DNA from 2 places in the Kribbella sp. NPDC050820 genome. Region 2 is predicted to be linked to the other one. Evidence: riboswitches for the same ligand, from Rfam matches in the RefSeq annotation. Region 2 holds a riboswitch; the other holds the start of a gene.

Region 1 (14,698 bases), on a different contig from region 2:
ATCTGGCTCTCGGTACGGCGCCGGTAGCGGATCAGGTCGTCGATCGACACCAGCACCAGCCCGTGCTCGTCGGCGAACTCGCGCAGTTCGGGACCGCGCTTCATCGTGCCGTCGTCGTTCACCATTTCCGAGATCACCGCGGCCGGCGTCAGCCCGGCCATCCGGGCCAGGTCGATCGACGCCTCGGTGTGCCCCGGCCGCACCAGGACGCCGCCGTCGCGACCGCGCAGCGGGAACACGTGCCCCGGCTGGACCAGGTCGTACGGCTCGGACGCGGAGTCGGTCAGCACCCGGATCGTCCGGGCCCGGTCCGCGGCCGAGATCCCGGTGCTGATGCCGTCGCGGGCATCGACCGAGATCGTGTACGCCGTCCGCATCCGCTCCCGGTTGTGCGGCGTCATCAGCGGGATGCCGAGCCGGTCCAGCTCGGCGCCCTCCATCGGGACGCAGACCACTCCGGAGCTGTACCTGATCAGGAACGCCAGCAGCTCCGGCGTCGCCTTGGACGCGGCGAAGATCAGGTCGCCCTCGTTCTCGCGGTCCTCGTCGTCGACCACGATCACCGGCCGTCCGGCCCGGATCTCCTCGATCGCGTGCTCGATCGTGTCGAGTTTCAGCACGTCACCCATGTCAGCCCACCACCACTGGTTCCGGAGCCACGGTCCGCTCCCGGTTCTGGATCCGCCACCAGGAGGCGAACCCGACGACACAGAACAGCCCGTAGACGATGTACATCGTCGCCGACGGGTAGAACTTCGCCTGGATCAGCAGCGGTACGCCGACCACGTCGACGGCGATCCAGATCAGCCAGAACTCGACGAATCCGCGGGCCATCCCGTACGTCGCCAGGATCGACCCGGTCAGGATCCACGCGTCCCACTGCGGCCCCCACGAGCCGAGCTCGCGCAGGACGAAGTACGAGATCGCGTACAGGACGACCGCGAACCCGAGCAGCTCGAACCGCTCGCGGGCGGTCGCCCAGCGCGGCTGCACCGCCTTGCCGGCGCCGCCGTGCCGGGTCTGGTACCAGCGGTACCAGCCGTAGAGGCTGACCAGCGCGAAGAACACCTGGCGACCGGCCTGGCCCCAGAGGTCCTTGTCCTGCGGCGTGTCGAAGATCCCGCCGACGAAGACGGTGAACAGCAGGACGTTGCCGACGATGCCGACCGGCCAGGCGGCGACCAGCCGGCGCATCCCGAACAGGGCACTGCCCAGGCCGAACACGTTGCCGACGATCTCGCGGACGAGCACCGGCGAGCCGGCGATCTCCACCTCCGAGTGCAGCAACCAGTCGATCACCGGTCCACTCCCTTGGCGGTGAGCAGCCGCTCGACGTACTTGGCGATCACGTCGACCTCGAGGTTCACGGTGTCGCCGACCTGGTTGCGGCCGAGCACGGTCAGCTCGAGCGTGGTCGGGATCAGGCTGACGCCGAACGTGCCGGTCGCGTCATCCACGTCGGTGACGGTCAGCGAGACGCCGTCGATGGCGATCGAGCCCTTCTCGGCGACGTACTTGAGGATCTCGGGCGTGGTCGCGACCCGGACGTCCTCCCAGTGCTCGGCCGGCGTCCGGCTCGCGATCGTGCCGGTGCCGTCGACGTGGCCCTGGACGATGTGCCCACCGAGCCGGGCGTGGGCCGTGACCGCGCGCTCGAGGTTGACGCTCGAGCCCTTGTCCAGGCTGCCCAGGCTGGTCCGCTGCAGGGTCTCGCGCATCACGTCGGCGGTGAAGACGCCGTCACCGTGCTCGATCACCGTGAGGCAGCAGCCGTTGACCGCGATCGAGTCGCCGTGGCCGGCGTCCTCGGTCACCTTCGGGCCCCTGATGGTGAGCCGGGCGGCGTCTCCGTCCAGCAGGTCCAGCGACTCGACGGCGCCGAGTTCTTCGATGATGCCGGTGAACATCTACTTCCCTCCAAGAGGAGTCAGGGTCAGCCGGACGTCGTCGCCGAGACGGGTGACGTCCGCTAGCTTGAACCGCCGAAGGTGGTCGATCGATTCCGCGCCGAGGTCGCCGATCGCGGCGTACCCGGACCCGAGCACGGCCGGGGCGACGTACGCGACGATCTGGTCGACCAACTGGGCGCGCAGGAAGGCCGCGGCCAGGGTCGGGCCGCCCTCGAGCCAGAGGTGCCGGATGTGGTGGTCGTCGAGCTGCCGCAGTACCTCGGCCGGGTCGTGCGTCGGCAGGATCAGCGTCTCCGCGCGGTCGTTGCGGACCCGCGCGGTCTCCGGGATCTCCCGGTCGCCGACCACGACCCGCAGCGGCTGCCGGGCCGCCGGTACGTCGTGCTCGTCGCGGACCGTCAGCTCCGGGTCGTCGTCGAGCACGGTCTGGGTGCCGACAGCGATCGCGTCGCACTCGGCCCGCTTCCGGTGCACGTCGGCGCGCGCGATCGGCCCCGTGATCCACCGGCTGGTCCGGTCCGGGGCGGCCGACCGCCCGTCCAGGGTGGTGGCGAACTTCCAGGTGACGAACGGGCGGCCCATCCGGACGCTGTGCAGCCACACGTGGTTGACCGCCTCGGCCTCGTCCCGCAGCACGCCCTCGGTGACCACGATGTTCTTGTTCCGCAGCTTCTCGGCGCCGCCGGCGGCCTGCCGGTTCGGATCCGGTACGGCGTACACCACGCGGGCGACACCGGCCTCGATCAACGCGTCGGCACACGGCCCGGTCCGGCCGGTGTGGTTGCACGGCTCGAGCGTCACGTACGCCGTACCGCCGCGGGCCCGCTCGCCGGCCATGGCCAGCGCCTCGACCTCGGCATGGGGGCCACCGGCAACGGCATGGAATCCCTCACCGACCGGATGCCCGTCGCGGCCGGTGATGACACAGCCGACCACCGGGTTCGGGTGCGTGCTACCGATGCCCTTGGCGGCCAACTCGACCGCACGCCGCATCCAGGCGACGTCGATCGGCGAAGCGTTGTTCACTCACGGTCCCTCGTTGTCACGGACGCACTCCGGGGTTCGTGACAACCGGCGCACACGCACTGCCGTCCGGGGTCGCGTCGACCTTGTGGGTCGCGTTGCCGAACGTCAGAGCGCACCCGCCGATCGCGTGCGCCTCCCATCCGGACTTTCACCGTCGGTCCCGGAATTCCACCAGGTCAACCGGCCGCTCGACTGCTGCGGCCGGGTCGCGGACTGTCACCGCCGGCTCGGAATTACACCGACCCCGGAGCACGCGAGTGGGTTCACTCGTACTTCAAGTGTGCCACCACTGGTCCAGGCGGCCAGGACCCAGGTCACATCCTGGGCATCCGCTGCGTGATGGCGAGCCCGGCCGCGGCGGTCAGACAGGCCGCCGCGACGGTCAGGATGAGCGGCCGGTACCCTAACGCCTCGGCCAGCGCCGCGCCACCCAGCGGCCCGACCGCCTTCGCGATCGTGACCGGCGTGGTCAGGATCCCGGAGATGGTGCCGAACCCGTCGGCGCCGTACCGGTCCAGCAGGATCGCCGGCGTCGCGATCGACGACACCCCGAACCCGAGCCCGAACAGCGTCAGGCAGACGACCGCCCCGGCGATCTGCTGACCCACTACCGGCAGCAACGAGATGGCCACGCCCTGTACGGTCAGGACGCAGGCCGTGATGGTGGCCATTGGCAACCACCGCGCCGAGACACTGGCGACGATCCGTCCGGTCACCGACAACAGCCCCAGCAACCCGGCGAGCGTCGCCGCTGTCGCCGGTCGGTGGCCGAGGCTGATCAGGTACAGCACGAGGTGGACCGAGATCACGGCCAAGGCCGCACTGTGTACGACGAAGGAGCCGGCGAGCACCCAGAACCCGGCGTCCTTGAGCACCCGCCGCGGCGATCCCTTCGGCTGTCCCGGCGCGATCCGCGGCGTGCTCCGCCGTACCGCGAACGCATGCAGCGGAATCGCGATCACAGCCACCAGGCCAGCAAGGACGACCAACGCTCCCCGCCACCCACGCGCGTGCTCCAGCCACCCGGTCAACGGGATGAAGATCGAGCTCGCCAGCCCACCGACCAGCGTGATCGTGAGGATCGCCTTGGTCCGCGACTCCGGCCTCGCCACGGCAACCACCACCGCGAACGCAGGCGGGTAGAGCACCATCGCCGACGCGATCCCGATCCCCACGAAGACGCCGTACAACTGGACTGCGTTCTGGACCTGCGACCACCCCAGTACGGCGACCGCCGCCAGCACCGACCCGGCCGTCATCAACGCGCGCCCACCCCGGGCGTCCAGCCACCGCCCCACCGGAATCGACATCACCCCGGTCACCAGCACCGCCACCGTCGACGCCCCCACCGCGGTCGTCGTCGAGATCCCCAACTCCCGCGACATCGGCCCCAGCAACACGCTGAACGCGTACGTGAGCACCCCGTACCCCACCGTCGTCGTGACAGCCAACGCCGCCACAACCCGCCGAACCCCCACCCCCGGTGCGGCCACAACCCTGGAGTCCCTCACTCACCCCATTCCACCACCCCACCCCCACCCCCGCCTCCCGTTTACCCCGCCTGCATGCGTCCTCGAGCACGGTCGATGGGTCGACTGGTGGGGCGGTAGGTTCTTGCCGGTGGAGGCGTTTGCGGGGCGATACCGGCTGATCGACCTGATCGGGACCGGTGGAATGGGCTCGGTCTGGCGGGCGTGGGACCTGCGACGATCGGCGTACGTGGCAGCTAAGGTGCTCGGCCAGCACGACGCAGCCACACTGCTGCGGTTCGTCCGGGAACAGTCGCTGCGCATCGACCACCCACACGTGGTGGCACCGCACGGCTGGGCCGCCGACGACGACAAGGTCGTGTTCGCGATGGACCTCGTCCGCGGCGGCTCGGTAGCCACTCTGCTCGGCGACCACGGCCCGCTGCCGACGTCGTACGTCGCCGTACTGCTCGACCAACTCCTGCACGGCCTGTCCGCAGTACACGCGGCCGGCGTCGTACACCGCGACCTCAAGCCCGCCAACCTCCTGCTCGACGCCACCGGCAAGGGCCGCCCGCACCTGCGCCTGTCCGACTTCGGCATCGCCGGCCTGCTCGACGAACCACGCATGACCCGGCACAGCACGATCCTCGGCACCCCCGGCTACCTCGCCCCCGAACAACTCGCCGGCGCCGACCCCGACCCCCGCCAGGACCTCTACACAGTCGGCGCCGTCGCCGCCGAGCTCCTCACCGGCGAACGCCCCGGCACCGACGGCAAACTCCCACCCGTCGAAGGCCCCCTCGCCGACTTCATCCACCGCAGTACGGCGCCCGACCCCACCCGCCGCCCCACCACAGCCCACGCCGCCGGCCGCCTCCTGGCCGAGTCCGGCGCCCTCCCACCCACCAACACCACCCCCTGGTCCACCCACCCCGACTCCCCCGAAGTCTTCGACCAACTCCCACCCCTCCCACCCCCCTGGACCCCCACCGGCCCCGCGCCCAAGCCCTCAGCGCCCGCCGGCACCCCCTCACCCGCAACCCCATCCCCAACCAACACCGACCATCAGCCGGCAGCACCGACTCACACGGCCGCCATACACCTCACCTCACCACCGTCCCCCCACCCCACCGCCGCACCCACACCAACCGCGTCCGCAGCCACCACCAACCCCAACCCCGCCAGACCCACTTCCACCCAAAGCCACCCCCCGGACCCCGCAGCCCCATCCCCCACTACCTCCAGCTCCCCCACCGTCTCCAGCTCCACCACCACCGCCCCGCACAGCACCCCCGCATCCCCCAGCTCCCCCGCCCCGCACGGCTCCCCCGCCCCGCACAGCACCTCCACATCCCCCGGCACGCCCGCCTCGCCAGCAACCGCCACCGCGCCCAGCACCCCCGCCTCGCCCACTGTCACCCCAACGCAAGGCACTCGCCCCCGAAACCGCCCACTGGTCTGGCTCGCCTCACTGAGCCTCACAGGCGGACTAGCACTCCTAGCCACCGCCGCCTGGCTCCTCCTGAGCTAACCCACAGACCCGGCACGCACTCAGCACCGCCCGCAGCTCACGTCCCGCCAGGCAGGTGACGATCCTCAGCGTGGCCGCGGCCCTAGCCCAGCCTTGGCCGCGCGATCAACCTGTCGGCGACTCCAGAGCAGCCCCTGCGACTCCAGAGCAGACCTGCTAGGACTCCTTCGCCGCCCGAGCCCGGTACGCCGCGACCGTCGTCCGACTCGCACACGGGTTGGAGCAAAACCGCCGTGTCCGGTTCCGTGACTGATCCACGAAGTAGTTGCCGCACTCCGCCGCCGCGCACCGCCCGAGCGTCACCGACGGATCCCCCGCAGCAACCAAGGCGAGCTTGGCGGCAACCAACTGACCGACCCAGCGCCTGGCCGGAGTGCCGTTGCGACTGAAGTGCACGTGCCAGCCACCGTCGTGATCGGACAAGTGCATGTCCGGCGGGTACTCACGCAGCAAGCGATGCACGGCATCGGGAGCGCCACCATCGACAGACTGCGCCAGCGCCGTCCGCACGAGCTCAGGCAGTTCGCCGTACTCGCCGTCCGGCGGCGGCGTGATCTCGTGCTCTGCGAAGAACGCAGCCACCAGTTCGCCGTCCTGATCGAGCGTGCCCGTGTTGGCCAGCTCGACAGCCAGCCGCGTCACGTTCCCGATGTAGTCACCGTAAGACACTTGACCACCTACATCACCGATTCTTATGGTAGGCGTCATGCTAGCCGATGACACCTACATCGCCCGGCGCCTGCACCTGCTCGGCGAGTGGGATGCCGCCCTCGCCACCTTGGGCCCGGACGCCGATCCCGAACTGCGCGCCGAGATCGCCGTAGACCGCTGGTTCTTCCAGATCGAGCACCATGAGGAGGCCGAGAAAGCAGTCGCGGCACTCGATCCCGCATCACCGACAGCACAATTGCTCACGGCACGAATGGCCTACAGCCGCCTGCTGTTCCGCCACCACCCGCGCGCCGACGACCGCGCCGTGGCCGAGGCCGGCTACCGCGCAGCGGTCGAGACCGGCAACGAGAAGCAGCGAGGTTGGGCCGAGTACCACTGGGGCGTCCTGCTGGACAACATCGACGACGACCCGGACGGCGCCCTCCGGCGCTACGGGACAGCCCTAGACATCGCAACGAAAACCAACGACTGCTACCTCGAGTCGTACATCATCCGGCACCTCGCACATCTCAAGGAGCCCACCGAACGAATCGCCATGCTCCGCCGATCCCTCCACCTACGCGCCGCCCTCGGCGCCCGCCCCCAAACAGTCGCCGCCCAAGCCACCCTCGCCGAAGATCTCCCCCAGGACGACCCCGAACGCGCCGACCTAACCCAAACCTTCCGCCCAGCCGCCCAAAAACTCCGAATCCCCTGGCTCCACCCCGACAGCTAACCCCACCACCCCGAGCAAGCACGACAAGCCTCGACTCCCGCTCGACCAACCGTCCGACCGGCGGGCTTGGCCGCGCGACTACTGACACCGGACTGTGGTCGCCAGCGCTTCGGGCGACGGGACCTGAGTCGGCCGGCTATTCGACCGGCAGGAGGTCGCACGACTGGTAAGCCGGGCTGCGATCCCGGGGGCACGAGTGATGTAAGCCAGATCGGCCGACAGCCCGGACGACGGGGTCGGTTGTACGGCGGTCGACGCGTGATGATCGCCAGGAGACGGGCGACGGAAGCTGAGTCGGCCAGCCGTTCGACCGGCGGATTCGTCGTACGACTGGCGAGGCGGCCTGTGATCACCGGCAGGTGAGACGCGAGCCGATCGCCACGAGCAGGCGGTGGAAGCTGGGTCGGTCGGCTGGTCGGTCGGTGGGGTTGGTTGCTGCGGGGAGATGCCGCGGGATCACTTCATGCTCGGGTTGTGGGCGATCGATGGCGGCTGGCGGTGAGGAGTGGGCGGGGCTGACGTGGACAGAGCCCGGGCTTTGGGCCCGGGCTCTGGTGGGGTGGTTAGTTGTACGGCGGCTGGGACGGTGGTTGGCCGCCCTGGTTGGGGTGGCTGCCCTGGCTTGGGTGGCCGCCCTGGTTGGGGTGGCTGGCTTGGTTGGGGTACTGCTGAGAGGCGGGGTGCCAAGCGGTGGCGCTGGGTTGGACTATGGCTGGTTTGCGGCGGAGGCGGAGCAGGGCTAGAGCTCCAACTACGAGGAGGACTGCGCCGCCGCCGGAGAGGCCGGCGATCAGGGCTACCGGGGTGGTGTCGGTGGTGGGCGCCTTGCCTTGGGTGGGACCGCCGGCCTGAGGGGTGTTGCCGGATTCGGTGCCGGTGGCGGTGGGTGTGGGGGTGACTGAGGTCCCGGCCACCGGGGTCGCGCCATCTACGTACTCGGGTTTGCCTGTGCCCGGTGTGCCGACCACTCCGACGGTCAGGGTGAGCGGGACGGTGAAGGCTCGGCCGTTGTCCTTGCGGGTCAGGGAGACGGCGACGTAGTACTCGCCGGGCATCGAAGTGCCGGTGTCCTGGTTGTTGGCGCCGTTGCGGTTCAGGTAGCGGATCTCCTTGGTGGTGAGCGCCTGGACCACGCCCTCCTTCGACAGCACCCCGCGCTTGCCCGCTCCACCCGGCACGTTCTTCGCGAACACGGAGTACACGTCCTCGCCGATCGGGGAGATCAGCGCCGTGTCCAGGTAGCGAATGCCACCCAGCGCCTTACTGGTCGCCGCGCCGAGCTTGGGCACCGTGAACTGGGCCTGGATCCGCTGACCCCAGTCGGCCTTCACGCGGTACAGCTGAAGCTCACCCGGCATGATCGTCGTCTTGTAGCTGCCAGCCTCGAGCAACGGAGCGTCCGGGAAGCTCGATCCGGGGATGATCTCGCGCGGAGTCGAGCCGGGCATCTGGGTCCACACCGGATCGCCGGCCTCGTCGGGCAGGTTCGTCGTCGAGGTCACCGGCGGCTCCTCGTCGACCCGCAGCTCGAACGGCACACCCTTGAGCTCGCGGTAGTCCTTGCCCGGAGAGACGGTCAGCACCATCTGGTCGGAATCCGCACACTCCTCCTGCCAGTCCGACCAAGTCGAGGCAGTGCCGGTCGCCAGGCCCTGGTCGCTGCCGAACACCCGCGGGTAGCTCCAGCCGCACTGGTCGCCGCCAAGGGTCTTGAGCTTCACCTCCGCCTGGATCACCAGCTCTTCGCCGGGGATGCGCCGGAAGCTCACTCCGGCTCGCAAGGTCGAGCCCTTGATGCTGCGCTTGATCAGGTAGTACTTGGCGGTCTCGTCGCCGCCGAACGTGTCCGAGTAGTGGCCTGGGGCAACCACCGGAGCGCCTTCCTGCTGCGGGCCGCCGACGATCGGCGTACCGGAGATGCGGAACGGGCGGAACGCACGGGTGGACAGGCGGTCCAGACCGGCCTCGAGGTCGATCGTGGAATCGGCGTCGTAGTAGTCACCGCGTCCCTCACGGGCGACGCACTGCAGCTGGCTGCGGGCCTTTCCGCCGACACGGAAGCCGACGACGTCGATCTTCAGGTCGATGCCCTGCTTGGCGATCGACCGCGCCACCTCGCACGGATCCGGCGCACAGGTCGCCTCACCGTCGGAGACAAGCACGATCGTGCGCCGGCCGTCCGGACCGAGGTCCTTGGCGGCTTCCTGCAGCGCGTAGCCGATCGGGGTCTCGCCGTACGGCTTGTACTTCGCGATCGCGGCCTGCAGTTGCGGCCGGTTGTTCGTCCCGATTGGCACCGTCAGCTGGGTGTCCGTGCACGCGCCGGGCTGGCTGCGCTTGAAGACCGTCGCGCCGTACACCCGCAGGCCAACCTCGGCCTCCGCCGGGAGCTTGGTCACCACGCGACCGAGAGCCGTACGTGCGGCGACGATCTTGGTCTGACCGTCGCCGGCCGGCTCCTTCATCGAGCCGGACGAGTCGAGCACCAGGACCAGCTTGCTGTTGCCCGGCTCCGGGTCGGCGTACGCAGATCCGGTCGTCAGGCCGGCCAGTAGGGCGGTCAGCGTGATGGCGAGGATCGCCCACACCGCGGGGCGGCGGTGTCGCTGCAGAGCCGTCATCGTTTCCTCCAGTGAGATTCGCTGCCGCAAACACTCGCAGTTTGCAATCGCAAATGTCAAGCTCATTTTCGACCAGCCCTGAGCTGAGGCTATCCACAGCCGGTGGGATCGACTGGAAATCTGTGTTCGCAACTGCGAAGATGGTTTGCAGTCGCTACCGAGCGGCGGCTGGAGGGATCACAGGCATGGATCAGACAGCGCACAACCTGCAGCAGCAGACCGAGCTGTACGGCGAGCCGCTCGGCGAGCTCGTCCGTCGGGTGGTCGGGCCGCTCGGGCTGACGCAAGGCGGCGTCGCGCAGGTGATCGGGATGTCCGCGCCGATGCTGTCGCAGCTGATGAGCGCGCAGCGGGTGAAGATCGGCAACCCGGCCGTGGTCTCGCGACTCAAGGCGCTCGACGACCTTGCCCACCTGGCGCTGATCGGGGAGGTCGCGGAATACGACATCGCGGCTGAGCTCGACGCGATCCGCGGTACCACCGGTGCCTTCACGCGCTCAGACACGGCCCACCTGCCGAGGGCAGGGACCGGTGCGCCCGGGGAGGCGGGTCGTGCGACCGGGGAGGTCGCTGGCGCAGCCGGCCAGGTCGCTGGTCCGGGCTCGCAGGTCGCCGGTGCGGGCGGTGCAGCCGGGCAGGTAGCCGGTGCGGGTGGTGCAGGCGGGCAGGCAGGTGGTGCGGCCGGGCAGATAGCCGGTGTAGGTGGTGCGGGCGGGCAGGCCGGGGCGGGGTCTGCGGCTGGCGCGGCGTTCGCCACTCCGCCGACGTTGGGTATCGGGGTGCAACCTCAGGCGGGGCATTCCGTGGCGGCGCCGGCGGTGTCGGCGGTGGGAGAGCCGTCGGCGCGGGCCGTCGTACGTGAGATCCAGGATCTGTTGCGGGCTGTTGCTTCGGCGGACGAGATCCAGCGGGCGGCGGCGGCGATCGCGGGTGACTCGCCCGCGCTGGCCGAATTGCTGCTGGCATACGGCACCGGCCGCACCGCCGACGCCCTCGCCCACTACGATCACCACCACGGCTGAGCCCAACCACGGCCGACCACTCCGAGCACGCCGGAGTTGGGCACGCAGTTGAGCACGCCTTCCTCGGGCACGCCCGGTTCAGCACGTCGGCCTTCAGCGCGCCCCGGTTGAGCACGTATCGCTGAGCACACCGCGGGTTGGCACGCGGCCGAGGACGCCGTGGGTTGGGCCTTCGTGGGTTGGGCCTTCGTGGGTTGGGCCTTCGTGGGTTGGGCCTTCGTGGGTTGGGCCTTCGTGGTTGAGCCTCCGCGGGTGAGCCTCGGCGGGTGAGCACGCCGCAGTTGTGTACGCCGCGTTTGAGGAGGCTGGCTTCGAGCAGGCCGCGGTTGCGGCTCTCAACACTCGCACCGACATCGGAGCGGTCGATTCACCGAGGCGTGACGCTTTTCTCCACGGCGCAATAGAGCGGGTCATGGGGTGATTCGTGCCACGCCGGAGGGGCGGCGTGTGGTCGGGGTCACTTGGATTGGCGTCAATACAAGGGATTTCGCGGTCGATATAGCACGGGGTGGGTGGACATTGTGGGGGTGTCTCAGTGGGTGTCGGGGTGGAATGGCGGAAGTGGGGGTGGTGTTGGGTTCGGGGGCGGGCGGTTGGGCCTGCTTTCGACGTTCTGAGGAGATGTTGTGCGCGCGTTCAGCGGCTTTCGGCGGATCGTTGCGGTGGGAGCCGCGGTCACCCTGGCGTTCTCGATGGTTGCCTGCGGCAGCGATGGCGACTCGGCCGCGGCCGGTGACGACCTGGGGCTGATCGACGGCGGGACGCTGCGGATCGGCACACTGACGGACGCGCCGCCGAACGTGTACGTGAAGGACGGCAAGTTCACCGGGTTCGACAACGACCTGATCACCGCGGTGGCGGCGAAGCTGAACCTGAAGCCGGAGTTCGTCGGCACCGACTTCTCCGCGCTGCTGTCGCAGGTGAACGGCGGCCAGTTCGACCTCGGCAGCTCGTCCATCACGGTCACGGAGGCGCGCAAGAAGACGGTTGCCTTCAGCAATGGGTACGACTTCGGCTACCTCGGGCTGAACACCACCAAGGACTCCGGCATCAGCACGTTCGACCAGCTCCAGGGCAAGCGCGTGGTGGTCGTCCAGGGAACCGTCCAGGACGACTACGCCACCCAGAAGAACCTGAACCCGGTCCGGGTGCCGAACTACAACGCCGCGCTCGGCCAGCTCAAGGCCGGTACGGCGGACGCGTGGGTCTCGCCGGCCGAGATCGGCGAGAAGATGGCCAAGGAGCAGGGCGGCGGCACGGTGATCCTGGCTGCCAAGGAGCTGAGTGACGCGCCGATGGCGTTCGCGGTGGCCAAGAACAACGACAAGCTGCGCGAAGCGCTGAACAAGGCGCTCGACGAGGTGATCGCCGACGGCACCTGGACGAAGCTGGTCGAGCAGTACTACCCGGGTCGCGCCGTACCGGCGAACTTCAAGCCGGGCAGCGGCACCGTCAAGTTCAGCACGCCGGCGGCCGGAAACACGCCCGCGGCCGGCAGCACGCCCGCGGCCAGCAGCAGCCCCGCAGCCGGCTGATGGACATCTGGTCCACGCTGAACGACACCTTCCTCGACTGGGGGTCGATGAAGGAAGTCCTGCCCGAGATGCTCAAGGTGGGGCTGGTCAACACCCTGATTCTGGCGGCCGCCTCGGTCGTGCTGGGCACCCTGCTCGGCATGGTCGTGGCGGTCCTCGCCCTGTCCCGCAGGCGCTGGCTGCGCTGGCCGGCGAAGATCTACACCGACATCTTCCGCGGCCTACCGGCAATCCTGACCATCCTGCTGATCGGGCAGGGCCTGTCGCCGATCACCCGGCACTGGTGGGGCCCGAACCCGTACCCGCTCGGCATCCTCGCCCTGTCCCTGATCGCCGCCGCCTACATCGGCGAGATCTTCCGGTCCGGCATCCAGAGCGTGGAGAAGGGCCAGCTCGAGGCGGCCCGGGCGCTCGGCTTCAGCTACACCTCCGGCATGCGCCTGGTGGTCATTCCGCAAGGGGTACGGCGAGTGCTGCCGGCGCTCGTGAACCAGTTCATCGCGCTGGTGAAGGAGTCGAGCCTGGTCTACTTCCTCGGCCTGCTCGCCAGCCAGCGGGAGCTGTTCCGGATCGGCCAGGACGCGGCCGCGACCAACGGCAACCTGTCGCCGTTGCTGCTGGCCGGCATCTTCTACCTGGTGATCACGGTGCCGCTGACCCACCTGGTGAACTACTTCGACAAGCGCCTGCGTGAGGGCCGGCCGTCGGACGAGAGCAGTACGGACACCGTCGTACGGAAGGAGCTCGCCCATGCAGACCACCGTTGAGGCGGCCAGCCTCGAGGTCGAGGGCGTCGAGCTGGCGTTCGGCAGCAACAAGGTGCTGCGCGGCGTCGACCTCGCCGTACCGGCTGGGCGTACGGCGTGTGTCATCGGGCCGTCCGGGTCCGGCAAGTCGACGTTGCTGCGGGCGGTCAACCGGCTGCTCGAACCGGACGCCGGGGATGTCCGGCTGGCCGGTGAGTCGGTGCTGACGGGCAACCCGGACGAGCTGCGGCGGCGGATCGGGATGGTGTTCCAGCACTTCAACCTGTTCCCGCACAAGACCGTGCTCGAGAACATCACGCTGCCGCTGCGCAAGATCAAGAAGCTCGGACCGGAGGAGGCGCAGGCAGCGGCGCTGGAGCAGCTCGAGCTCGTCGGCCTGGCCAACAAGGCTCCGGCGCGGCCGGGCACCCTGTCCGGTGGGCAACAGCAGCGGGTCGCGATCGCGCGGGCGCTGGCGATGAAGCCCGAGGTGATGTTGTTCGACGAGGCGACGTCGGCGCTGGACCCCGAGCTGGTGAAGGGTGTGCTCGGCCTGATGGCGGATCTCGCTCAGGCCGGCATGACTATGGTCGTCGTCACGCACGAGATGGGGTTCGCCCGCGAGGTCGCGGACCAGGTCGCGTTCATGGACCACGGGGTCGTGGTGGAGTCCGGCGTACCGGAGGAGATCTTCACCGCGGCGGAGTCGCCCCGGCTGCGGCAGTTCCTGTCCCAGGTGCTCTGAGCCCCTGGCGCGACGAACCGGGTCATCGCGCAGCGTCCGGTATCCGGGGATTGTTGACGCGGCAGCGGCGTGCCCTGCCGGGTTTTCGGTGGATCGCACCGAAAGTGGACGGGAAGTGATGACCGCCACCGCCCTGGGGGACACATGGCTTTGACACGCGCCGGCAACCGCTTGGTCGGTCTGGCGATGATGATGGCTGTCAGCGCAGTCATCGGCACTGTCGTGGTCGCGGCAGCACGCACGCCCAGCAACCCCCAGCCCAGCCCAGCTCCACCACCATCGGCAGCAGCAGCCGCGAAGCCGGCGAAGTACGTCGTTCTGACCTTCGACGACGGCCCAGACCCCGTCTACACCCCCAAGATCCTGGACATCCTGGCGCAGTATGACGCCAAGGCGACGTTCTTCGAGGTCGGCCGCAACGTGGTGAAGCACCCGGCGCTGACCAAGCGGATCCACGACGCCGGCCACAGCGTGCAGAACCACACCTGGACGCACGCAGATCTCCGGCACCTGTCCGCGACCGCGTTCAAGAAGCAGGTCGCGGACACGGACCAGGCGATCCGTGCCCAGACCGGCCAGGTGCCGGGCTGCCTCCGGCCGCCGTACGGCGGGATCAGCAGCCAGGTCACCCAACGCGCCAAGGCCTATAACAAGCAGCTGGTCGTGTGGACCGTCGACTCACGCGACTGGACCAAACCCGGTA
Region 2 (14,698 bases):
ACCGCTCGCAGCTGCGCTCACTCAGCCACACCAGCGCGATGGTCGCGAACCCGCACAGCAGCCCGACGACGGCGAGGATCACCACCGGCGGCAACGGCGGAGCGTCGTACCGGCCGTCGTCCTCCTCCTGGCTCATTGCCGCAGGCTACCGGGATCCGAGGGAGTGGGCGATCGCGTCACGGACGGCGGCGTCCGTGGGCGCCGGGACGCCGCGCTCGGCGGCGAGCTCGGCCAGCGAGACCATCGTCACGTCGTGCAGGCCGCAACTCGTGAACGTGTGAAAGACCGTCATGTCCGGGTCCACGTTCACCGAGAAGCCGTGACTGGTCACGCCGCGCCGGATCCGCATCCCGATCGAGCACAGCTTCCGGTGGTCCTCGGTCCAGACCCCGACCAGGCTGCTCGCGCCCTTCGGCGTGTCTCGTCGTACCAGCGGGAACCCGAGTGACCCGAGCGCCTCGATCAGCCCGTTCTCGAGCCAGCGCACGATGTCGACCGGCCCGCGGCGCTTCAGGTCGATGACCAGGTACCCGACCAGCTGGCCCGGCCCGTGGTACGTCGCGAACCCGCCCCGATCGACCGCCACCGCCGGAATCCCCGCGGCCTCCGCCGGCAGATCGTCCAGCACGGTCCGCGGCCCGTAGGTGATCACCGGCGGATGACTCAGCAGGAACAGCCGGTCCGGAGCCGCGTCCTCGACCCGCTCTTCCACCCAGCCGCGCATCTCCTTCGCCGCGACCTCGTACTCGACCTCACCCAGATCCACACGCTGCACGACATTCAGCGTAGGTCGTGGCTGGTGGTCCCGCGCAGTAGGCGCGGGACCAGGAGACACCGCCTAGGTTCCGGTCAGGGACCACTGGGGGTCCGAGCTAGAAGCGGGGTATCACCGCGTGGCCCCGGTCAGCGCCGGGTCACTCCGCCACCGGCGGAGCCGACGGGCCCGGGAAGCTCCCGACCGTCACACCTTGGAATCGCACCAGCAGGAAGTAAACCACACCCAGCTGTTGACCCATTGACAACGAAGGACTACGTTCGGCGGAAATCGATTTCTCACGATCGTGCTCTGCCCGCCCGAGGAGACAACGCATGCGGAAACGATTGCTACTCGTCCTGCCCGTGCTGATCGGAGCCGCTCTGGTGCCGGCCGACCAGTCCTCCGAAGCCCAGGCGTCCGCGGTGCCGTCGCCCGCCGAGCGCATCGCCAAACTGACCGGCCCGGAGTCGATCAACGACACCGAGGCGCGGTTCGCCCTGAAGGCGACCGACCTCGGCATCCTGTGGGACAACGGGTCCGGGGAGATCCTTACCGCGTTCGGCGACAGCTACGGCAGCGGCTGGACCGGCCCGGGCGGCGGTGTCGGCGACCCGGCCACCATCGACTGGCGCTGCAACCTGCTGTTCCGCAGCAAGGACCGCAACCTGGCCGACGGGATGTCGCTGGACTCGGCCGCCGAGGACCGTCCCGGCCACGCCAAGCAGTTCCTCGACTGCAAGAAGGTCGACCGCGACGAGCACACGGTCATCCCGACCGGCGGTATCGCGGTCGGCAAGCGCCAGTACGTGCAGTACATGTCGGTCAACTACTGGGGCCCGGCCGGCAGCTGGTTCACGAACTACTCCGGCTTCGCCTACTCCGACGACAACGGCGAGACCTGGACCAAGGACCCGAACGCACGCTGGCAGAACACCAAGGCGTGGGACAACAACTTCCAGATGGTGGCCCTGGTCCGCGACCAGGGCTACGTCTACATGATCGGCACACCGAACGGCCGCTTCGGCAACGCCCACATCGCCAGAGTCCCGGAGCAGCAGGTCCTGCAGAAGAGCGCCTGGCGGTACTGGGACGGCCGGACCTGGTCGCCGAAGGAGAGCGCGGCGGTGCCGATCGCGATCGGCCCGGTCAGCGAGGTCTCGGTGCAGTGGAACGCGCACGTCGGCAAGTGGCTGATGATGTACCTGGACGAGACGCGGGCATCCGTCGTACTGCGCTCGTCGAAGTCGCTGACCGGACCGTGGAGCGGCGAGCAGGTTGTTGTGAAGGGCAAGGACTTCCCCGGACTGTACGGGACCTACATGCACCCGTGGTCGTCCGGTGACGACCTCTACTTCACGATGTCGCAGTGGGATCCGTACAACGTGTTCCTGATGCGCACCAAGCTCACCGACGACGGCCAGGTCACCAACCTGGTGAGCGACCCCGGCTTCGAGGACCAGACCGGCAGTACGCCGACCTCACCCTGGCAGCTCAACGGCCGGGGCGGCATCGACCGGTCCAACCTCGGCCACAGCGGCACCAACAACGCCTACGTCCGGGACTCGATCGGCACCCACCAGCTGCAACAGAACGTCGTCGTCCGGCCGCACCACCGCTACCGCCTGTCCGCCTGGATGCGCACCGCGGCGAACAACACCGAGACGATGCTCGGCGTCCGCACCCTGCGCGGCCAGACCATCGCGCAGAAGTCCGGCGGGGCGCACCCGGCGTACGAGAAGGTCAGCGTCGAGTTCGACTCCGGCCGTGAGTCCCTGATCGAGCTGTACGGCGGCTTCTTCGGCCGCGGCCAGGACGTCTGGCTGCAGCTGGACGACGTCGTACTGGAGGAGATCAGGTAAGGCGGGCCTACTGAGGCTGAGCAGACCGTCGGCGGGACCGGCGGGATCCGGTCCGGCGACGGACCGGACGGCGTGGTCCGACCAGGCGTGGCCCGGCGAGGCGATCCTCGAGTCGCCGGGCCTCGCGGCGGATCGGCTGGGCGACGTACTCACCGAGGATCACACCGGACGCGATGGCGACACCGATCGCGACCGCGGTCGCGAGGCTGACGATGCCGATCAGGTTGCCCAGTCCCATCAGCTCGTAGAGGCCCTTGTAGATCGTCAGTCCCGGCAGCAGCGGAATGGTGCCCGACACAACGACCACCAGCGGCGGCACTCCGGTACGCCGACCCAGCGAGTAGCTCCCGAGACCCACCACGAAGGCCGCGGCTGCCGTCGACCACGCCGGCCCGAACGAAGCCCGCGTCATCAACGTGAAGACCAGCGACCCGAGCGCCCCGATGATCGCGACCGGGAGCAGCACCCGCAGCGGCGCGTACGACGCGTACGCGAACGCGACCGCCATCAGCGCACCGGACCCGACCATGATCGGCAGGTTCGCCAGCTGGATCGTCTGCGCCTCGATGCCGACGTTGAGACCGAGCTTGATCCCCACCGTGAGGCCGAGGCTCACGCCGGCGATGATCCCGCCGGTCAGCAGCATCGCCTCGAAACTTCGGGCCGCCGCCGTCACGTAGTACCCGGTGAGCGCGTCCTGGACGGCACCGGTGAGCGCGATCCCGGCCAGCAGCATGATGATGCCTGCGGCAACGACCAGGGACGGTTTCACCGGCGCGTGGACGGCGTACAGGACCAGCGCGACCGCGGTGGCGACGAACGCGCCCGCGACCTGCTGGTAGAAGGCAGGCAGCCGCTGCCGGTTGAACCACCGGTTGTTCAGGTCGATCACGATCGCGGTGACGACCGCGACCAGCGTGATCAGCCAGCCACCACCGAGCAGCAACGTCGCGCCACCGGCCATCACCCCCCAGGCCAGCACGGCGCTCCAGCGTGGGTACGGCGGTCCCGCCGACGTCAGCCGCGCCAGCTCGCGACTCGCTTCGTCCCGGGTCACGTCGCCCCGGGCGAGTCGCCGTACCAGCCGGTCGACGTCGGTCAGCCGGGAGAAGTCCTGCGAGCGGTAGCGGACCAGGCGGATGTGGGTCTCGGGCGCGACCTCGGGCGCCGCCTGGTACGAGATCGCCATCGAGGTGAAGGTGATGTCGACCTCGCAGCCGCGCAGCCCACCGGCCGCGGTGACGCCGAGGATGGTCGCGGTCGCGTCCGCCGTACCGGCGCCGCTGGACAGCAGCACCTCGCCGACCCGCAGGGCCAGGTCGAGCGTCCGGTAGACGTCTTGCTGCTCCTCGCGATCCATCAGGCGTCGAGCAGGCGGTTGGCCATCGCCAGGTCGGTGATCAGGATGTTGACCCAGCCGCCGAGCAGCGCGGCCCGGATCGCGGAGAACTTCCGGTCGCCGCCGGCCACCCCGATCCGGCGCGGCACCGCCAGCAGCTCCTTGGCGGTCACCCCGATGACTCGCTGGTCGAACGTCGAGCGCACGTGCTTTCCCTCTTCGTCGAAGAACCGGAAACAGACGTCGCCCACCGCGCCGAGCCGGCGCAGCTCGTCCTGGTCGGCCTCCGCGACCGCGTTCCCACTGCGCTGCAACAGCGGTGAGGGCTCGAGGCTGCCGATCCCGACCAGGGCGTCGGTGAGCTGTCCCCAGGTGCCCAGAACGTCCCGAACGGACACGTCGTTCATCATCGCCCGCCGGACCGCCGGGGTGCCGACCAGGCCCGGGGCGGGCAGGTAGACCGGCATCCCGCCGGTCAGCTCGGCGAACCGGGCGGTCAGCCGGGTGGCCTGCATCTGTACCGCGGCGTCACCCAGCCCGCCGACGATCTGCACCACCCGGTCCACGACCGGCACGCTCTTGCGCGGCATCCGGTCGACGGCGCTGATCAGGGTCTCGCTCCAGGACGAGATACCGATCACATGCCCGCCGGTGAGCGTCATGTCGATGTACGCCGCCGCGCCCGAGCCGAGCGCCGGGAGCACGTCGTCCGCCACGCCGAGGGTGTCGACGACGACCGCGTCCCGCAGTCCGTACCGGCCCTGGAGCTCGTCCTCGAGGTCGCTGTGCACGCCGCTCGGCATGGTCACCACGGTGTGCACGATGCCGACCTCGACGGCCTGCTTGAGCATCCGCGACACCCGCGCCTGGGACAGGTTGAGCTCAGCCGCGATCTTCGGCTGCCGGATGCCCTTCTCGTGGTACATCCGGGCCACCTTCGCCAGCAGCCGCAACTCGTCCAGCCCTGGCTGGCGCACCGCGCGGTTGTTCACGTCGAGACCCCCTAACAAGCGACGACTATAGGTCAGCCAGGCAGATGTAGACGCGGGGCTGTCCACCGGGGTCGGGGAGGACGTCGCGGGGCGAGTCGCGCTTGCCGGCGGCCACCACCGAGCCGTCGCGGGGGTCGATGATCGTGTACGGCAGCGGCACGTCGTCGTCGAACACCGGCACCGGGCCGCCGTGCTCGCGGTAGATGATCAGCAGCCGGCCCGGCACGCTCAGCGCCCGGCCGGAGATGACCCGGGTCCAGTCCGGCTCCATGTCGGTCGTCGGCAGCCCACGCAGGATCTTGGTGAGCAGACCGACGTACGACGACCCCTCGAAGCCGACCGCCTCCCGCCAGCCCGCGCCCGGCGCCGCGAAGAAGTCCGCGTGCCCCGGCTCGTCCGGATGCAGCTTCCACTGCCACAGGCTGCCGGCGCCGTAGACGACGCCCATCGTCCCGCCCGCGCAGAGGTTGCTCCACGCCTCGTGACCCTGCCACCAGCCGGCGCCGACGCCGGTCCGCCCGGTGTTCTCGTACGTCGGTTCGCCGTTCGCGATCGCCTTGACGGGCCGGTTCCGCCACATGTCCGCAACCCGCTCGGGGACGTGTTCACCGCTGTGACCCGTCTGGCACCACTGGAAGTCCAGCCAGTCCGCATCCTGGTGCGCGTCCGCGTGGATGTGCGGGCGGTAGTGGATGCCGGTCGGCTGCTCGTAGCAGTCCGTCGCGTGCACCTCGGCCCCGCCGGCGGCGATCTGGGGCTCGCGACCGGATCCGTCCCCGCCGACCAGGTAGATCGCCGGCTGAGCGCCGTACCGGGCGACCAGGTATCGGCAGTAGCGGGCATACTCCTCCGGCGGTACGACGGGCCCGGCTACCTCGAGGCCCTTCCAGCCGAAGCCGTGGAAGACAGGCTGGAGCACCGGGACCAGCCCGTGCTCGACCAGGATCCGGAGCAGGTCGTCGAGGTACTGGAAGTACTCGATGTTCGGCTGGTTGAGGTGCCCGTCCGGGAGGTCCTCGAAGCCGACCGCGAAGCCTTCGTCCTGGGTGCGGTCGCGTGGGCCGACGGCACGCATGTCCGGCTGCACGGTCATCAGCAGGACCGCGTTGAACCCCTTCGCCTGCCGGTCGGCGGCGTACTCCCGGACCTGCTCGGGGGTCGCTCGCCAGGGCAGCGCCCAGGCGGTGTCGCCCGCGAGGATGGCTGGCGTGCCGTCCGCGTGCACCAGGCTGCGACCGCCGGGCGACATCCGCCAGAAGCCGCGTGCGTAGAACGGGTCGTCCTGCCCGGGATCAGCCGGTTCCACGTCGAGCTCGCCGCTGTCTGAGCCGCTCGTCCAGGTCCACCGGCCGGGCGACGGCGCGGCGAAGCGGACCCGCCAGGTGTCACCGCCGTCCCAGAACGCGGGCCGCCGCAGCCGGAGGCCGCTCTCGTGCTCGAAGTCGGCCCACTCCTCGGCGGCGTACGGCTCCTCGTGGTTGCGCGTCAGCGTCAGCTCGACTGCACGCCAGACTGAGATGGACATGACACTCCAAGGGTGGTTGTGACGGATAGACTGAGCGGCGAACAGCAAGACCACACGTGCTCTGGGGTCGGTGAAATTCCGAGCCGGCGGTGACAGTCCGCGACCCGCATGTCCGCAAGGAGATGCGGTTGACCCGGTGGAACTCCGGGACCGACGGTGAAAGTCCGGATGGGAAGACGCACGTGGCAGGTCTTCGCGGTGCGCTGTCGGCGTTTGCTGCCGTGGTGCCCGCGGAGCTTGTCGTTGCCCCGGAGTACGGCGCCAGTTTCACGCCGAGAGGACAACGACCGTGAGCACCGCGACCAAGACCCGGCTGGACACCGTCCGGCGCGCCATCGACGAGCTCGCCCTGGGACGGCCGGTCGTGGTCGTCGACGACGAGGACCGCGAGAACGAGGGCGACCTGACCTTCGCCGCGAGCCTGGCGACCCCCGAGCTGATGGCGCTGCTGGTCCGGCACACCAGCGGCTACGTCTGCGCACCCGCCGCACCGGAGATCCTCGACCGGCTCGAGCTGCCGCTGATGGTGCCGGACAACCAGGACAGCCTGCGGACCGCGTACACGGTCTCGGTCGACGCGAGCAGCGGGGTCGGGACCGGCATCTCGGCCGCCGACCGGGCCCGGACGGTCCGCGTGCTGGCCGATCCGGCGGCGCAGCCCACGGACCTGATCAGGCCCGGTCACATCCTCCCGTTGCGGGCAGTGCAGGGCGGTGTCCGGCAGCGGCCCGGTCACACCGAGGCCACGGTCGAGCTCGTCCGGCTGGCCGGGCTGCCGCCGGTCGGAGTGATCGGCGAACTGATGAACGACGACGGCACCCTGATGACCGGGCCCGACCTGCGCGCGTTCGCCGACACTCACGGTTTCGCGATGATCTCGATCGCCGACCTGGTCAGCTACTTGGCTTGAGCAGCCGGCGCGCGGCGTCCGCGATGCCGTCCGGCGAGAGCCCGTAGCGGTCCAGCAGGTACCCGGCCGACCCCGTGGGCGCGAACTCGGGGATCCCGAGGATCGACACCCGCGCCGGGTGCTGCTGTACGACGGTCTCCGCCACCGCACCGCCGAGGCCGCCGCCGGACACTGCCTCCTCCGCGGTGACGATTCCGGCCGTCTCCCGCGCGGCCGCGACCACGGCCTCGACGTCGAGCGGCTTCACCGTCGGCATCGACAGCACCCGGGCCGAGATCCCTTCGGTGGCGAGCTGCTCGGCCGCGGCCAGCGCCCGCCACAGCACCGTCCCGTTGCTGATCAGCGTCACGTCGTCACCGGCCCGGACCGTGATCGCCTTGCCGATCCGAAACTCGTAGTCGTCGGCGTACACCTTCGGCACGCTCATCCGGCTGACCCGGATGAACACCGGCCCGTCCGAGGCCGCCGCCCAGCGCAGCGCCGCCGCGGTCTCGATCGGGTCGGCCGGCACGATCACGGTCAGGTTGGAGATCGCCCGCAACCAGGCGATGTCCTCGATCGAGTGGTGCGTCGGGCCGAGCTCGCCGTACGCGACGCCCGGGCTCATCCCGCAGAGCTTCACGTTGGTGTTCGAGTAGGCGACGTCCGCCTTGATCTGCTCCAGCGCGCGGCCGGTCAGAAAGCAGGACGCGGCCGAGACGAACGGGATCCGGCCGCCGTTGGCCAGGCCGGACGCGACCCCGACCATGTCCTGCTCGGCGATCCCGACGTTGATCAACCGGTCCGGGAACGCCTTGCGGAAGCTGTTCAGCTTGCTGGACCCGACCGAGTCGTTCACCACCCCGACGATCCGGTGGTCCGCGTGCGCGAGCTCGGCGAGCGTCTCGACGTACGCGTCCCGGCAGTCGTACCGCGGCTGGTCGGCGATCGAGGCAGTCTCGACCATGCTCATCCGCGTCCTCGCTTCGCTCCGGGCGCGGATGAGACACGAGGCCGGCTGTGCTTGATGATGCCCTCGCTTCGCTCGGTCATTGGAAGCTCCTTGGTGTATCCGGGAACAACAGCCTCCAGCTCGGTCAGCGCCTGCTGGAACTCCGCCGCGTCCGGCACCCGGTGGTGCCAGGCGACGTTGTTGCTCATGAACGAGATCGGGTGCCCCTTGTGCGTGTGGGCGATCACGAAGGTCGGCTTGCCGGGCCGGAAGGGTACGGCAGACAGCACGTCGAGCAGCTCGCCGTGGTCGTGACCGTTCACCTCCACCACCGCGAACCCGAACGCCATCGCCTTCTCCGGCAGCGGGTCCAGGTCGTTGGTCTCCTTCGTGGTGGCGCCCTGCTGGAGCCGGTTCCGGTCGACGATCACGGTCAGCCGGTCCAGCTGGTACTGCGAGGCCGCCATCATCGCCTCCCAGTTGCTGCCCTCCTGCAGCTCGCCGTCACCGACCAGCACGTAGGTCCGGCGCATCGACACGTCCAGCTTGGCCGACAGCGCATGCCCGACCGCGACCGGCAGCCCGTGGCCGAGCGGACCGGTGTTCGCCTCGACCCCGGCGACCTTGTTCCGGTTCGGATGCCCGTTCAGGGCCGACTCGGGCTTGAGGAAGGTGGCGAGCTCGTCGACCGGCAGGAACCCGAAGGCCGCCAGCGTGGTGTAGAGCGCCCCGGCGACGTGGCCCTTGCTCAGGATGAACCGGTCGCGCTCGTGCGCGGTCACCGTGTCCGGCGTGATGTCGAGCACCGCGCCGTACAGGGTGGCCAGGATGTCGATGGCGGAGAAGTCACCGCCGATGTGGCCGGCGCCTGCGTGGTGGACCAGCTTGAGGTCCTGGATCCGGATCTGCCGGGCCGCCTCGGCGATGTGCGCCACCTGCTCGGCCCGGCTGCTGTGGATCGGCAGCCGCCCGAGCACCGGCATCGTGGTGTGTTCGACGGTCAGTGTCATGCGAGCTCCGCCATCGAACTCAGGAGCACCTTCTGCACCAGCTTCTGCGCGGCCAGCGCGTCGTGCGACGCCTGCGCCGCGGCCAACGCCTCGTCGTCAAGTACGTCGAGCGCGTGGTGCACCGCCTTGAGGAACCGGATCGCCTGCTTGGCCGCCTCGACGCTGTCCTCGCGGAACGGGAACTGGTCCAGCTGCCAGACACCCTCCCAGTTGTTCTTGCGCAGCGTGTGGAAGAACTCGAACGTCTCGACCAGGTGCACCGAGCCGACCACCATGTCGTCGTCCCAGCCGCGCAGGTTGTCGTTCACGTCGATCGCGAACAGCCGGTTGTAGTCGATCGCCAGCTGGGCGGCGTCGGCCGGCGTCTCCTGGCCGTACAGCGAGTGGCCGAAGTCGAGCAGGATGCCGAGGTTCGGCAGGCCGATCTTCTCGATCCCGAGCAGCGTCCGGGCGACGTTCGGGAAGATGATCTTCACCCGCGGCTCGCGCGGCTTGTACTCGATCACGAAGTTGATGTCCGGGTGCGCGGAGACGAGCTCCTTCAGGCCGTCCAGCGCGAGGTTCCAGATGTCGCGGTAGTCCACCTGGAACGGGTAGTCCCAGCCGTCCTGACCGGGCCAGAGCTTCACGTACGAGCAGCCCAGGTCCTTGGCCAGCTCGGTGGCGTTGTGCATCAGCTCCAGCGCCTGCTTGCGGACGCCGGGATCGGGGTTGGTGAAGGATCCCTTGACGAAGTCGCGGGTGTAGATCTCCGGGGTGATCGCGATCGCCTTCAGGTTGTTGCGCTTCAGTGCCTCCTTGACCTCGTCGAGCGCCCCGTCGTACCCGGCGAACGGCCAGTTCAGGTCGACGACGGACAGGTCGCCGACGGCGCCGGCCCGGTCGATCTGCTCGAGCAGGCCGACCGGGTCGCCGTACCCGTCGGTGGCGTAGCGGTCCTTGTACGTCGCGAAGTGCCAGATACCTGCGCCGAAGACCGGCATGTCAGTCATTGGTGGTTACTCCTTCGTGTGGGGCGGTTTCGGTCAGCCCTTGAGAGAGCCGGCGGTGAGGCCGCCGACGATCCAGCGCTGCAGGAGGGTGTACGCGATCAGGATCGGCACCACGGCGATCAGGATGCCCGCCGCGAGACCGGTGTTGTTGTTGGCGAACTGGCCCTGGAAGTTGAGCAGTCCGACCGGGATCGTCTTGTTGGCGTCGGAGTTCAGCAGGATCAGCGCGAACAGGAACTCGTTCCAGGTCGCCACCGCGTCCAGGATCGCGACCGTGACCAGCGCCGGCAGGGACAGCGGGAGCACGATCGTGAAGAACACCCGCCAGTCGCCGGCGCCGTCGACCTTGGCGGCCTCGATGATCTCGTCCGGGATCTGCCGGAAGAACGACTGCAGCACCAGCACCTCGAACGGGATGCCGAAGGCCAGGTACGGCCCGATCAGCCCGAAGATGCTGTCGGTCGCGCCGGCCTGACGCATCATGATGAACACCGGGACGATGGTGATGTAGATCGGGATGGTCAGCCCGAGGAACACCGAGAACATCACGGTGGTGCGGAACTTCATCCGCAGCTTGGCCAGCGCGAACCCGAGCATCGCCGCGATCAGCACGCCGAGCGGCACCTTGATCAGCGCCAGCAGCGCGCTGTTGCGGTAGGTGGTGGCGAAGTTGCCGATCCCCCAGGCGTCCTTGAAGTTCGACCAGGTGAACTGGTCCGGCCAGGACAGCGGCCCGTTGCCGATGAAGTCCGACAGCGGCCGGACCGCGGTGATCACCAGCAACGCCAGCGGCGAGATCCAGAACAGCGCCACCACGACGAGCACCAGCGTGATGACCAGGCCCTTGCGGCCCTTCGGCTCCTGGCTGACCGGCTCGGTCTGCTGCAGTACGACGGGCGCGTCGACCCGCACGGGTGCGATCGAGGTCATGGGGCCTCCCGGCCTGGACTGAGGAACGGAGGGAGCGAAGCGACTGGAGAGACGAGGGAAGGCCGGGAGTTCCAGCCCCATGACCTGCCGCGCGGCAGCGCGGCATTCAGCACAGTCATGACGCCTCCTTCGTCTGGGACCGGACGTACGGGATGCCGACGGCGACCGCCACCAGGGTGATCACCACGGCGATCGCGGTGCCGTAACCGGCCTGGTAGTACTGGAAGACGTTGGCGTACATCCACGTCCCCATCACCTGCGTCGCCGTACCGGGGCCGCCGTACGTCATCGCGTAGATCATGTCGAAGACCTTGAACGAGTCGATCAGCGACAACGCCAGCACGATGTAGTGGGCCGGCCGCAGGCTCGGCATCGTCACGTGCCAGAACTGTTGCCAACGGCTCGCACCGTCGACCGTCGCGGCCTCGTAGAGCTCGTTCGGGATCCCTTGCAGGGCGGCCAGGTAGAGCAGCATCGGGAAGCCGGTGCGCAACCAGATGGCCGGCACCATCACCGCCCACAACGCGGTCGAGTCCTGCCCGAGCCACGGCTGCGCCAGCCCGTCCAGCCCGAGCAGCCGCAGGAACGAGTTGATCGCGCCGTACTGCGGGTTGTACAGCCAGCCCCAGATCGAGGCGATCGAGACCAGCGGGAGGACGGCGGGCGTGTAAAAGATCAGCCGCAGGATCGGCTTGCCGTGCACCTTGCCGTTCAGCGCGATCGCCAGCGCGAGCCCGATGATCGTCGGGACCGCGATCGTCACGACGGTCCAGATCACGTTGTTCCGGACCGCTGTGACCACGACCGGGTCCTTGGGCAGGTCGACGTAGTTCTGCAGCCCGACGAAGTTGTACGTCGCGCTCAGGCCGTCCCAGTCGGTCAGGCTGAACCACAGTGACGACAACGCCGGGTACACCAGGAACGCGACGTACACCACCAAGGCGGGCAGGGCGAACAACCAGGGTGACCACTTGCCACCCTTCTTGGCCTTCGCGGCCTTGGCAGGCTTGGACAGTGCGACCGTCGCCATCAGCCCTACTCAGCCCTTCGCCCAGGCGGAGACGATCTCCTGCATCTTCTTCGCCGCGGCCTCCGGCGTGACCGATCCCTGCAGCAGGTCGCTCTGCACGCTGAAGTACTGGTCCGCCTCCTTCTTCGGGAAGGCCTGGTCCTGGATCGTGTAGAACGGGTTGCTCCCGTACTTCTGCGCCCACTCCGCCGACAGCGGCAGCGCCTTCGGGTCCGGCTCGGCGCCCTTGACCGTCGAGGCGCTGACCTGCATCGCCTTCTGCGTCTCGGGCTTCACGATGAAGTCGATCAGCGCCGCGGCCTTGTCGGCGTTCCCGGTCTTGGCGTTGATCATGTAGCCCTCGACGAAACCCGAGTGCCGGGCCGGCTGCTGGTCGGTGGGCAGCTCGAAGTTGCCGAACGCGGCCGGGCTCTTCTTCGCGGTCAGGATCGCGGCCGCCTCGGTCCACGGCCCCGTGATCGTGTACGCCGTCTTGCCCTGGACGTACGCCGGCTCGATGTCGGCCGGGTCGAGACCCAGCGCGCCCTGCGGCACCCACTTCTTGTCCTGCCACTTCTTGAACAGCGCGAACGCCTCGACCACCTCGGGCCGGTCCCAGCTCTCGTCGCCGGTCAGCAGCTTGTCGTGCAGCTCCGGGCCGGCGGTGTGCTCGAGCAGGTACTCGAACAGCCGCATCACATGCCAGCCGTACTTGCCGCCGGTGCCGAGTGGCGTCACCCCGACCGCGACGAGCTTGTCGTTGATCGCCTCCAGCTCGGCGTACGTCGTCGGCGGGCCGCTCACGCCGGCCTTCGCGAACAGCGACTTGTTGTACCAGGCGCCGATGCCGAGGGAGACGAACGGCACCCCGGACTTCACGCCGTCGAACGTCATGCCGCCGATCGCCGCGGTGTTGATCTTCGAGTCCCAGCCGTACTTGGAGTAGTACGGCGACAGGTCCAGCGACTGCTTCGCCTTCGCGAACGGCGCCCCGATCTGGCCGCCCCAGATCCGCCAGACATCCGGGCCCTTGCCACCGAGCAGCTCGGTGCGCAGCTTGTCCGGGTACACCGCCGCCCCCGAGCCGGGCAGGCTGTCGACGGTCGTCGTCGTACCGTTCTGCTCGTCGAACTTCTTGACCTGCGCCCGCAGCAGGCCGATCGTCTCGTCGCCCTCGTAGGTGAACAGGCGCAGATTGTTCGAGGCCGCGCCGGTGGCGCCGCCGCTCCCGCTGGTCGACGTGCCACCGCCGGTGCAGGCGGACAGACCGACGCCGGCTGCGGCGGCGGACGTGAGACCGAGGAATCCACGGCGGGTGAAGGTGTTCATTGAGTGCTCCTTTGCCGGGCGAAGCGGCGGATCTTGGCGAACATGTCTTCCAGCAGGAACCGGACGTCGACGTGCTCGCAGACGCTGATGGGGTTGTCGGTCCCGGGCAGGTACCAGCCGTCCACGCCGAAGCGCGGCGCCGGCCGGACCCGCATGTCCCCGCTGCGGGGGAAGAGCATCAGGGCGATCGCGGGTGAGTCACCGAGGGACCGGGACTCGATCGGCTCGCCGTGGTGGGTGGCGTTCCACTCGTGCAGCTGCTCGATCAGGTACTTGCCGAGCGGCCCGGCGTCGCCGATCTTCTCGTCGAGCTCCGCGTAGCTCACCGAGACCTTCGTGTAGACGTCGCTCGGCACCTGCCAGACCGTCATCCCGGAGCCGAACACCACGTTCGCGGCGTGGATGTCGTTGGACAGGTTGAACTCGATCCCCGGGTACGTCGTGTAGCCGTCGTAGCCCCGGCCGCCGATCCAGATCACGATCACGTCCCGGTGCACGATCTCCGGGTCGAGCAGGATCGCCGAGGCCATGTCGGTCAGCGGGCCGAGGAACGACACGAACAGCGGGTCGTCCTTCGAGGCCAGCTTGGACTCCTCGATGATCAGCCGGGCGCCGGGCGAGTCCAGCGGGGTCTGCTCGTCCGGGATCCCGGTCGGCGCCCCGTCCGCGACCGGGACCTGGCCGGTCAGGTCCATCAGGTCCAGCAGCAGCTCGATCTCCTCGCGCGACTCTTCCATGCTCCGGTCCGACCGCCGGGTCCCGAAGTGCGCGGCGATCAGCCCGCGGATGTCGAAGGTGGGCGACAACAGCCCGTGCACGATCGCGAACTGGTCGTCCGCCTCGTTCTTGGCGTCCGTGTTGATGATCACCCGGCGTCTACTCGGCTTCGCCACCCTGAGATCCAATCTTTGAATAGATATTCAATAGTGCATAACCTGTCGACCTGAGTTTCACCACGGGGCTAGAGTCCCGTCAAGACCTCAGTTGAAAGTTGTCCAATCGGGAGGGCGCTCGACGTGGGTGGATCTGCCGTGCTTGCGGTCGACCAGGGCACGACCAACTCCAAGGCGGTGCTCGTCGCCGCGGACGGCGCCGTGCTGTCCACCGGATCCGCC

Evidence for each region. Region 2 has a riboswitch for FMN ahead of ribB (3,4-dihydroxy-2-butanone-4-phosphate synthase). Riboswitches for the same ligand answer to the same signal wherever they lie in the genome.
Region 1: it holds a riboswitch for FMN, as region 2 does, so the genes downstream of both, ribD (bifunctional diaminohydroxyphosphoribosylaminopyrimidine deaminase/5-amino-6-(5-phosphoribosylamino)uracil reductase RibD) here and ribB (3,4-dihydroxy-2-butanone-4-phosphate synthase) in region 2, are expected to answer to the same signal.

The regions. Positions count from the first base shown of each region.
Region 1 covers NZ_JBFAHB010000074.1:9,223-23,920, reverse strand. The annotation lists gene AB0H36_RS39235 (bifunctional 3,4-dihydroxy-2-butanone-4-phosphate synthase/GTP cyclohydrolase II) at 1-629, opposite strand, end outside; gene pnuC (nicotinamide riboside transporter PnuC) at 631-1,299, opposite strand; gene AB0H36_RS39225 (riboflavin synthase) at 1,296-1,907, opposite strand; gene ribD (bifunctional diaminohydroxyphosphoribosylaminopyrimidine deaminase/5-amino-6-(5-phosphoribosylamino)uracil reductase RibD) at 1,908-2,936, opposite strand; FMN riboswitch at 3,060-3,193, opposite strand; gene AB0H36_RS39215 (MFS transporter) at 3,251-4,396, opposite strand; gene AB0H36_RS39210 (protein kinase) at 4,557-5,939, shown strand; gene AB0H36_RS39205 (CGNR zinc finger domain-containing protein) at 6,096-6,608, opposite strand; gene AB0H36_RS39200 (hypothetical protein) at 6,646-7,326, shown strand; gene AB0H36_RS39195 (VWA domain-containing protein) at 7,890-9,947, opposite strand; gene AB0H36_RS39190 (hypothetical protein) at 10,133-10,969, shown strand; gene AB0H36_RS39185 (ABC transporter substrate-binding protein) at 11,596-12,504, shown strand; gene AB0H36_RS39180 (amino acid ABC transporter permease) at 12,504-13,271, shown strand; gene AB0H36_RS39175 (amino acid ABC transporter ATP-binding protein) at 13,255-13,995, shown strand; gene AB0H36_RS39170 (polysaccharide deacetylase family protein) at 14,140-14,698, shown strand, end outside.
Region 2 covers NZ_JBFAHB010000007.1:51,892-66,589, reverse strand. The annotation lists gene AB0H36_RS09010 (hypothetical protein) at 1-136, opposite strand, end outside; gene lipB (lipoyl(octanoyl) transferase LipB) at 146-775, opposite strand; gene AB0H36_RS09000 (DUF4185 domain-containing protein) at 1,090-2,616, shown strand; gene AB0H36_RS08995 (threonine/serine exporter family protein) at 2,624-3,976, opposite strand; gene AB0H36_RS08990 (sugar-binding transcriptional regulator) at 3,976-4,965, opposite strand; gene AB0H36_RS08985 (DUF4038 domain-containing protein) at 4,973-6,472, opposite strand; FMN riboswitch at 6,525-6,658, shown strand; gene ribB (3,4-dihydroxy-2-butanone-4-phosphate synthase) at 6,762-7,382, shown strand; gene AB0H36_RS08975 (transketolase C-terminal domain-containing protein) at 7,366-8,334, opposite strand; gene AB0H36_RS08970 (transketolase) at 8,331-9,323, opposite strand; gene AB0H36_RS08965 (sugar phosphate isomerase/epimerase family protein) at 9,320-10,315, opposite strand; gene AB0H36_RS08960 (carbohydrate ABC transporter permease) at 10,349-11,245, opposite strand; gene AB0H36_RS08955 (sugar ABC transporter permease) at 11,361-12,275, opposite strand; gene AB0H36_RS08950 (extracellular solute-binding protein) at 12,285-13,583, opposite strand; gene AB0H36_RS08945 (nucleoside hydrolase) at 13,580-14,476, opposite strand; gene AB0H36_RS08940 (FGGY family carbohydrate kinase) at 14,600-14,698, shown strand, end outside.